Regions from separate parts of the Halioglobus sp. D3-4 genome, predicted to be linked through region 1. Evidence: predicted binding sites of a transcription regulator. Region 1 holds the regulator's gene; the other holds the start of a gene.
The links. The regulator PhoB, encoded in region 1, activates phosphate uptake and scavenging genes when phosphate is short. The targets are predictions, from matches to a motif close to TGTCATAAANNTGTAACA.
Positions count from the first base shown of each region.

Region 2: the regulator PhoB is predicted to act here: its motif matches at 1,400-1,417, upstream of AC0L6S_RS19675 (PhoX family protein).

Region 1 covers NZ_CM147907.1:1,379,264-1,383,889, reverse strand. The annotation lists gene AC0L6S_RS05990 (2-oxoacid:ferredoxin oxidoreductase subunit beta) at 1-550, shown strand, start outside; gene phoB (phosphate regulon transcriptional regulator PhoB) at 699-1,403, shown strand; gene phoR (phosphate regulon sensor histidine kinase PhoR) at 1,423-2,706, shown strand; gene phoU (phosphate signaling complex protein PhoU) at 2,719-3,435, shown strand; gene AC0L6S_RS05970 (substrate-binding domain-containing protein) at 3,573-4,626, shown strand, end outside.
Region 2 covers NZ_CM147907.1:4,452,725-4,457,350, forward strand. The annotation lists gene AC0L6S_RS19665 (DUF1838 family protein) at 1-719, shown strand, start outside; gene AC0L6S_RS19670 (hypothetical protein) at 856-1,320, shown strand; gene AC0L6S_RS19675 (PhoX family protein) at 1,460-2,977, shown strand; gene AC0L6S_RS19680 (MFS transporter) at 3,129-4,439, shown strand; gene AC0L6S_RS19685 (pyridoxal phosphate-dependent decarboxylase family protein) at 4,472-4,626, opposite strand, start outside.

The sequences.
Region 1 (4,626 bases):
CGCAATCGATCTGTGTGGCACAGCGCTGCAGATGGGCGCCACTTTTGTAGCGCGCAGCTTTTCTGGCGACAAAGAACAGCTTGTACCGCTGATCAAAGCGGCCATTTCCCACCGGGGGTTTGCGTTGATTGATGTCGTCTCGCCCTGTGTAACATTCAACAACAACACCAAGTCGACCAAGAGCTATGAGTTTGTGCGTGAGCACGCAGAGGCGACTGGTACCATCGATTTTGTGCCAATGCACAATGAGATCACCACCGAGTACCAACCAGGTCACGCACATGAAGTCACCATGCACGATGGATCTTCGATCCGCCTGTTTAAAATGGATGAATCGCTCAATCCCTTCGACCGTCGCTCAGCGGTAAATGTGCTGGAAGAGCATCGATACTCAGGCAATATCTTGACAGGCCTTATCTATATGAATCTGGATTCACGTGATTTACACGAAGTCCTGGAGACTTCGCGGCGGCCGCTGAATTCATTGGATGAGAGCGATTTGTGTCCGGGCAACAAGATGTTACTGAATATTAACGCGAGCCTACGCTAGCGTAAACCATGCGTAACTTCGCCCCTGCTCGAGTACCGAGGGACGTTTTAGTACAGATTTGTTGCAATTTTCCCTTTGCTTGTCATGTAATTGTCATACTTGAGACTTTTAATACCCATTCTTGAGTATAACCACGGTTTGAGAGTCGATGAGCACAGATACGGTATTAATTGTTGATGACGAGTTCGCTATCAGGGACATGCTGCGGATGGCGTTGGAAATGGCCGGTTATCAATGTATCGAGGCTGAAGATATTCAGCGCGCCTACCAACTGATAGTCGATGAAAGACCGGCCATCGTGCTGCTTGACTGGATGTTGCCTGGCGGCAGCGGGCTCGAGCTGATGCGGCGCCTCAAGCGCGAAGAACTCACCCGCGAAATGCCGGTTATTATGCTGACTGCTAAAACAGCGGAAGACAACGTCATTCAGGGGCTGGATGTCGGCGCCGACGATTATATGACCAAGCCCTTTGCTCCACGCGAACTGCTTGCGCGCATCAAGGCCTTGTTACGCCGGGCCGGCGGCACTGCGCAAAGTGAAAAAATTCAGGTTGGCGAGCTGCTGTTGGATGGCGAAAGCAAGCGGGTTTTTATCGCTGACCAGCCGCTAGAAATGGGACCAACGGAATTTAATCTCTTGCAGTTCTTCATGTCTCACCCCGAACGCGCTTACACCCGCGGCCAGTTACTGGATCAGGTGTGGGGAGCAAACGTGTACGTTGAAGAGCGCACCGTGGATGTACATATCAGACGCCTGCGCAAAGCGCTGCAATCCACCTCCGGTGATTACAGTAATTTAATCCAGACAGTTCGCGGCACCGGTTACCGCTTCTCTTCGCGGGGTGTTTCTTGAAGCACTTTTCCGGTTTTAGATGAGTTGGATTACGACGGCAAGCCGGCTTGTTTTACTGATCGCCTTGTCGGCAGGGCTGGGATGGATATACGGCTATCCGCGGGAGAGCGTTATTTTCGTGCTCCTGATGTGGATTGGGGTCTGGCTGTATCAGATGCAACGCCTGCAGTTATGGCTGAAAAATTCAGACAAGCCACCACCGGACGCTTTCGGTATCTGGGACGAAATTTACGCCCGAATCTATTCTCAGCAGAGAAAAAACTCGAAGGAGAATGCCCAATTGCAGTCAACCGTTGAGTATTTACAGGATTCGTTTGCAGCGATGCGCGACGGTGTGATTATGGTCGATCAGCACGGCGCAATCCAGTGGCTGAACCGAGCTGTAGAGCCACTGTTAGGCCTGCGTTACCCCGAGGATACCGGGCAGACGTTGACCAATCTGGTACGCGCGCCCGAGTTCAATCAGTACTTTCTGGCACGTGACTACCGAAAACCTCTGCAATACCTTGCCGTTGGTGACAATCGCTCCTGTTATCTGCGTGTCGATGTTACGCATTTTGGCGAGGGTGAGCGATTGCTGTTTATTCGCGACATAAGTGCTCAGGTACGCCTGGAAAATATGCGTAGGGATTTTGTCGCAAATGTGTCACATGAATTACGTACCCCTCTAACAGTGATAAGTGGCTACCTCAGCACCATACTGGATAACTCCGAAGAGTTGCCCAAGCGCTATGTACGGCCATTACAGCAGATGGACCAACAGGCCCAGCGAATGGAGAGCCTGCTAAAGGACCTGTTGTGGCTGTCGCGTATTGAGAGCGAAAAGCGCGATGATGAACGCGAGCAAGTGGATATCAGGGCGCTGTTGCAGGAACTTAGGGATGAGCTGGCGGAGGGGTATACTGCCGGTGCAATCGAGTTGAACATAGAGGCAGAGGACAAGGTTTACGGCGATTACCGACAGATCTACAGCGCCGTTTCCAATCTGGTGATTAACGCGATCAAATACAGCACAGCGGGAAGCCCTGTAACAATTAACTGGATATCGAAAGGCAGTAATCTATTGTTACAGATATGTGACAAGGGTATCGGTATCGATTCGACCCATATCCCAAGGCTGACAGAACGCTTCTATCGTGTGGATGACAGCCGTAATTCAGAGACGGGTGGTACTGGCCTGGGGTTGGCCATTGTTAAACACGTTGCCGCCGCACACGGTGCGAATCTGACAATCGAGAGTAAATTGGGCGAAGGGAGTACATTTACCCTGGTGTTTCCGAACAACGCCTCAAATAAGCCATAAGAGGTAAAGGTCATGTTGAAGAAAGAAGATTACCAACAACATATCTCCGCGAAATTTAATTCGGAGCTGGAGTCCCTGCGCAACCATATGCTGTCTATGGGAGGTAAGGTGGAACAGCAACTTGTCACTGCACTGGATGCCGTGATGAAGATGGACAGCGGTGAGGCGGAGCTCATCGTGCGCCGCGACAGTGAGGTCAATCAGATGGAGATGGCCATCGACGACGAATGTGCCACCATCATCGCGAGGCGACAGCCCACCGCCAGTGACCTACGCTTGGTTATAGCCATTATTAAGGTCAACCGCGACCTGGAACGCATCGGGGATGAGGCTGCCAAGGTGGCCAAACAGGCTGTGCGGATGTCGGAGGATGGCAGATCACCCAGCAACTTCGTTGAAATCAAGCACATTGGAGCGATGGTTGGCGTTATGTTGCGTCAGGCGCTGGATGCGTTTGCCCGGCTGGATGTTGACCAGGCAGTTGAAGTGGTTAAAGGTGATGACAAGGTCGACAAGGAGTACGGCAGTGCCATGCGCAGCCTTATCACCTTCATGGTGGAGGACCCGCGCAATATCGGTGTAATCCTGAACGAGATGTGGGCGTTGCGCAGTCTGGAGCGCATTGGCGACCACGCCTGCAATATTGCTGAACATGTGATTTATCTTGTCCGGGGTCTGGATGTTCGCCATGGTGGGATCAGCGAGTTGAACGACGAGGGCCTGAATTGATGACAGCCATCAATTTTCGGGTTTTAGCCTGAATATCAGGCTCTGTAACAAATCCGTAACATTCTATACATAGACTGCACGGCAACTGTTGGGAAAAGCCCAATACCTCACCGAATCAATCATATGGAGTACTCACCGTGAAAAGTCACATAGCTGGAGTAGTTGCTTTAATAGGTGCTGTCGGGGTCATCGGTTCTGCTCAGGCCGCAACCCGCGATATCGTAAGCATTGTTGGTTCATCGACCGTATATCCATTTGCGACCGTGGTGGCAGAGCGCTTTGGACGCTCTACCGGTTTCAAATCGCCCAAGATTGAATCGACTGGTACTGGTGGCGGCTTGAAGCTCTTTTGCAGCGGTGTGGGTGCCGGTACGCCCGATATTACCAATGCGTCCCGACGCATCAAGCAGAGCGAATACGATGACTGTCAGGAAAATGGCGTAACCGATATCGTTGAAGTTCTCGTTGGATATGATGGCATTGCGATAGCAAATTCCAGTACCGCGCCTACTCTGGAGCTGAGCCTCACCGATGTCTATCTTGCGCTGGCCAAGGATATTCCCGGACCCGACGGGAAACTGATCCCCAATCCGAACAAGACGTGGAAGGATGTCAACTCGGCACTGCCGGCTACCCGGATTGAAGTTCTGGGCCCGCCACCAACCTCCGGAACGCGGGATGCCTTTGCCGAGTTGGCAATGGCGGGGGGCGCTGAGGGACTGCCTGATCTCAAGGCGTTGTCGGAAATGGGCGCTGATCAGGTTGATGAAATCAAAGCGATGATGGAAAAGCTCGGTATTCCGGCCGGCCTCTACGATGGGCTTGCCGCGAAGAAGGGCAAGGCGCCCAAGGGTAGCGACATCTTTGTTACGGTAGCCTACGCGATGCGGGAAGACGGTGCTTATATCGAAGCGGGTGAGAACGACAACCTGATCGTGCAGAAGCTGGAAGCAAACCCCGACGCGGTCGGAGTGTTCGGCTACAGCTTTCTCGAGGAGAATGGCGACAAAGTCCAGGGAGCAATTGTCGATGGCGTTGCCCCCGACTTCGACACTATTGCCAGTGGAGAATACGCTGTGTCACGGCCATTGTACTTCTATATTAAGGGTGCGCACGTCGGCAAAATCCCGGGTATCCAGGAGTATGCTATTGAGTTTACCTCTAACAAGGCAATGGGTGAGGACGGCTACC
Region 2 (4,626 bases), 2.0 Mb from region 1:
GCGGGTTTCAGGCGAAGATTATGCCCACTGGCAACGTACGTTTGCGCGGCAAGGAAGTAGGCTATTTTTCTGACCTTGCGACAGGGGATATTCTGCAAACCTGGGATAATCCCTGGACAGGTGAGACGGTGGAGGTTTTCAATTTCCTCAATGACCGTATTCGCGGTGAAGTGACGCCGATGATGCCGAAGTTTGCGATGGGGGAGGAGGGCGATTCGCCAACGCTGATGAATGAAGGTACTGCGATTGTCGATGAAAATGGCGACTACCCCTTTATTCTACCGTGGCGCCGTATCCACGATAACGTCCTGTTGGAGTGGGATTACACGCATCAGTACCGCAACCCGGTTGATCCCGCAAAATGGCCGAAAGCATCTACCGGCGAGATTATTAACCCCTCGGAACATTTCACCTTCTTTGGCAGCTACAGGCAGTTAGCGGATCGCGCTACTCTGTCGGCCGATTACCGCTGTGGCTTTTCACGCACCGGGCCGTGGTGGCCCTGGATGCGCATGGGTAACAGCGGTGTCAAAGGGCATATTTTCGGCCGTATGCACTCGATAAAGACGAACAGTGGTTTGGATGATATATCGCCGAAAGTTCTGGCCTATACTGAAAAGTATCATCCGGAATTTCTGGAGGCGTGCACCGACTGGGATGACGGATCCCCCATGGGTACCTGGGAGGCCTATGCGCGAGACGTCCCACCGGAGGTATAGTACGCTTCGCTTGTATTTGCCTCCCTGCGATATCAAAAGCCGGGCCGTCCCGGGCTGTGGCCATTTTTTTGCACTTCCGGGCGCAAGGGTTATGCTGGCTAAGAATGATTTTGCTATTCCATAGTGGAGAAAGCGTATGAATTGGGAGGCTTTAGGTGCGATAGCGGAAACGGTAGCCGGTATCGCGGTATTGATCACCTTGATCTATCTGGCTATACAGGTAAGGCAGAATACGGCGATGTCACGTGAGACGATTCTCAGAAACCAGACCGATCGGAATATGGACAATTCAAAGTTCATTGCGGGCACATCCGGCCTGATGGATATCTATATCCGTGCAATGGACGATCCGGATCAGGTCACGCGGGAGGAAAGGTGGCGGTTTGGTTCCTACATGTACGGTATGTTCCTGGATTTCCAGGAAGCCTACCATTTCAATAAATCGCGACGCCAGAAAGATTACTGGTGGCCGATGATCAGGAAAAATATCGGCTTCTACCTGAGTCGTCCTGGCGGTAAGGCCTGGTGGGCATCCCAGGGCAGCAATATGCTGGACAGCGAGTTTGTGGCGTTTGTCAATCGGGAGGTTGTTAAAGGGTGACAGCGTTTGCTGTTGCCGAATTGCATGGATAAACCCCGGCCTGATCTGGGTTAGTACAAGACGCCACACGATACCGGGAAGTCATCTAGCAGTAACAAGCGGCTTCTATACTGGTCATTTTCAAGCGGGGTCAGTCACCATGAGCAAGCTCTACCCACAATCGCTTTGCCGTCGTAAGTTTCTCGCCGGCGCCAGTAAATCTGCAGTCGCCATCTCGCTGGCTCCCATTCTACAGGCCTGTAGCGACGGCAGCGATAATCGCCTCGCGCAAACGGGCGCCTCCTCGTATGGCCCGTTGTCACCCGTTTCGGACAGTGCGACGGGGCTACCGCTGCTGCGGCTGCCGGAGGGTTTCACCTACCGTTCCTTCGGCTGGACAGGCGATACCATGAGCGACGGCACACTTACGCCCGACCGGCACGACGGCATGGCTGTGGTCAGTGGGCAGGGCGGTTCATCAGGAGAGTGCGTACTGATACGCAACCATGAGCGCAGCGTCGTAACACCCGGTACGCCCCTACCCGTGATTGGCGATGGCATTGCCCCGATTTACGACGATTTGGTGTTTCCGGGGGTGCTGGCCGGGCTCGGTGGTGGTACCACTGCACTGAGAATGCGCGGCGGGCAACTCATTGATGATCGCGCCACGCTGGGGGGCACTATCGCGAACTGTGCCGGCGGAGCCACGCCCTGGGGGAGTTGGTTAAGCTGTGAGGAAACTATCACGCTAGGCAGTATTCTGGGCGCCAGGGATCACGGCTTTGTGTTTGAGGTGCCCGATCCGGCACTAGGGCCGGCCTCTGCCGTGCCCATTGTGGATATGGGGTTGATGGCTCATGAAGCCGTTGCGGTTGATCCGCGGGATTCCCGCGTTTACCTGACGGAAGATAACAGGCCGCTGTCCGGCTTCTATCGCTATACACCGAACGATGCTAGTCAACAATTGGGGTCACTGGAGCGCGGAGGCAGGCTGCAGATGCTGGCCGTGTCCAGTCAGCCCGGTATCGATCTCGGGCTGGCCATGCAGGGTGATTCTTTCCCCGTTCACTGGGTGGATGTGCCCGACCCGGTGGCATCGCCGGAGGCGTTGATAGCGCCCCTTCCCGGCTTTCCAGCTATCCAGGGCGAGGGGCGCTCTGGTCCTTTCCTGCAGGGGCAGGCAAACGGCGGCGCCAGTTTTCGTCGCGGTGAGGGCTGTTGGTATCAGGATGGCGTGGTCTATTGCGTCGATACGTCCGGCGGAGAAGCGGGCAAGGGAACCGTATGGGCGTATATCCCCGGTGAAGAAACTATCACCGCCCTTTTTGTCTCCCCGGATGAGGCGACGGCCGACAATCCCGACAACATTACAGTGTCGCCCCGCGGCGGTTTGCTCGTGTGCGAGGACGGTGGTGGCCGCAGTGAGGATGATAGGCTGGTCGGTGGTACGCGCTTGCTCGGTATTGCACAGGATGGCGGGTCATTCGTCTTTGCCGAGAACAATATCGTGCTGGAGTCGAACTTGTCAGGGCATCCGGCCATTCTTTCAGGTGACTACCGTGGAAGTGAGTGGGCCGGCGCCTGTTTTGATCCGGCCGGGGAGTACCTGTATGTCAATATTCAGACTCCGGGAGTCACTCTGGCCATCACAGGTCCCTGGGCGAGAGGGCCGTTCTAGGCCGCATAGCATTCTGCGGGCACGTGTGGACGCTACTCGCAATTGTATAGACCGCATGCGATGTAATCCGTGTTAAAAACGTAGAGCCGAAAACAGTTTTCTCTGGATAACTGCGGGTTCCATCGCCTGAATGTAATATAGTACGCCGCTGATGTCGCTCTTCGATCCCCACAAGCCGTTCTCACCAAAGCGCCTGCCCTTCTTCTACGGGTGGTGGGTGCTGTTGTTCAGCACTCTGGGAATGCTGGTGAGCATTCCGGGGCAAACGATTGGTGTGAGCGCCTTTACTGAATCGCTGATCACCGCCACCGGATTGACGCGCAGCCAACTCGCGCAAGCCTATTTTTGGGGAACTCTGGCCAGCGGCTTGCTGATGCCCTATGGCGGCAAGCTCTACGACCGCTACGGTGCGCGGCGTCTGATGGTTTACTCCTGCTTTGGCCTCGGGCTCACGCTCATTGGGCTCAGCTATATTCACCTACCTGTGACGGCCGCGATGGCGCAGTGGGAGCAGACCTGGCTGGCCATCGTGGTGATGGGCGCAGGATTCTTTGTATTGCGCTTCACCGGGCAGGGCATGGTAACCGTCACCAGCCGCAACATGTTGGCCAAGTGGTTCGAAAAGCGCCGCGGTCTGGTCGGGGGTATATCGGGGGTCGCCATCGCTCTGGGTTTCGGGATGGCGCCCACGGTATTGAGTGCGGGTGTGGACCAGTGGGGCTGGCGCGAGCTGTGGTGGGGTATGGGGGTGGTTATCGCCACCGTTATGGCCGGTGTCGGATACCTGTTTTTCCGCGATAACCCGGAAGAATGTGGCCTGCTGATGGATGGAGCCCAGCCCTCGGACGATGAAAGCGAGGCGACCACAATAGCCGAGCGCTGCTATGACTGGGCCTATGCCAGGCGCAGCGCCGCGTTTTGGTCAGTGACCCTGGTGTTGAGCGTACACGGCATGGTGGTGACCGGAATTACGTTTCATATTGTCGATCTGGGTGCGTCGCAGGGACTGAGCAAGGCAGCGTCGTTGGCGATCTTCATTCCACAGACGATAATCTCGACAGTCCTTGGTCTCACTGTGGGATACCTTGCAGACAGGGTGAATATGAAGTGGCTGGTTATCACCATGGCAGTCGGTCAGTTTATCGCCTATGCGGCCTTCGCTCACCTGGACTCAACCCTCGGTTACTGGATGGCTGTTATTGGTATGGGATTGAGCGGTGGCTGCTTCGGCCCAATTGCCAATGTCGCAATGCCCTATTATTTTGGTCGCAAGCATATCGGCGACTTGTCCGGTAAGGTGATGAGCGCCATGGTCATCGGCAGCGCCTTCGGCCCTTATGTGCTGGCCAAGTCCAGAGAATGGCTGGGCTCATATGACGCCAGTCTGTATCTCTCACTGGTGTTCCCGGTGCTGGTTATGGTGATAGCGTTGCGCGCAAAGCGTCCGGCCATTAACACGTAAATGATATCGATGGCGCCGGGGCACCTCTGGCGCTACTTCCGCGATTTACGCTGCACATACCAGCTTACGATGCGATCCAGCAGGCCGGGTTTGCCACCCCCAATACCCTCATCTGCCGCGCCGGCGAGATCCAGTTCGGCGCCACCGGCGCGGTATTGTTCGGAGTACATCTCCAGCACTTTCTTTT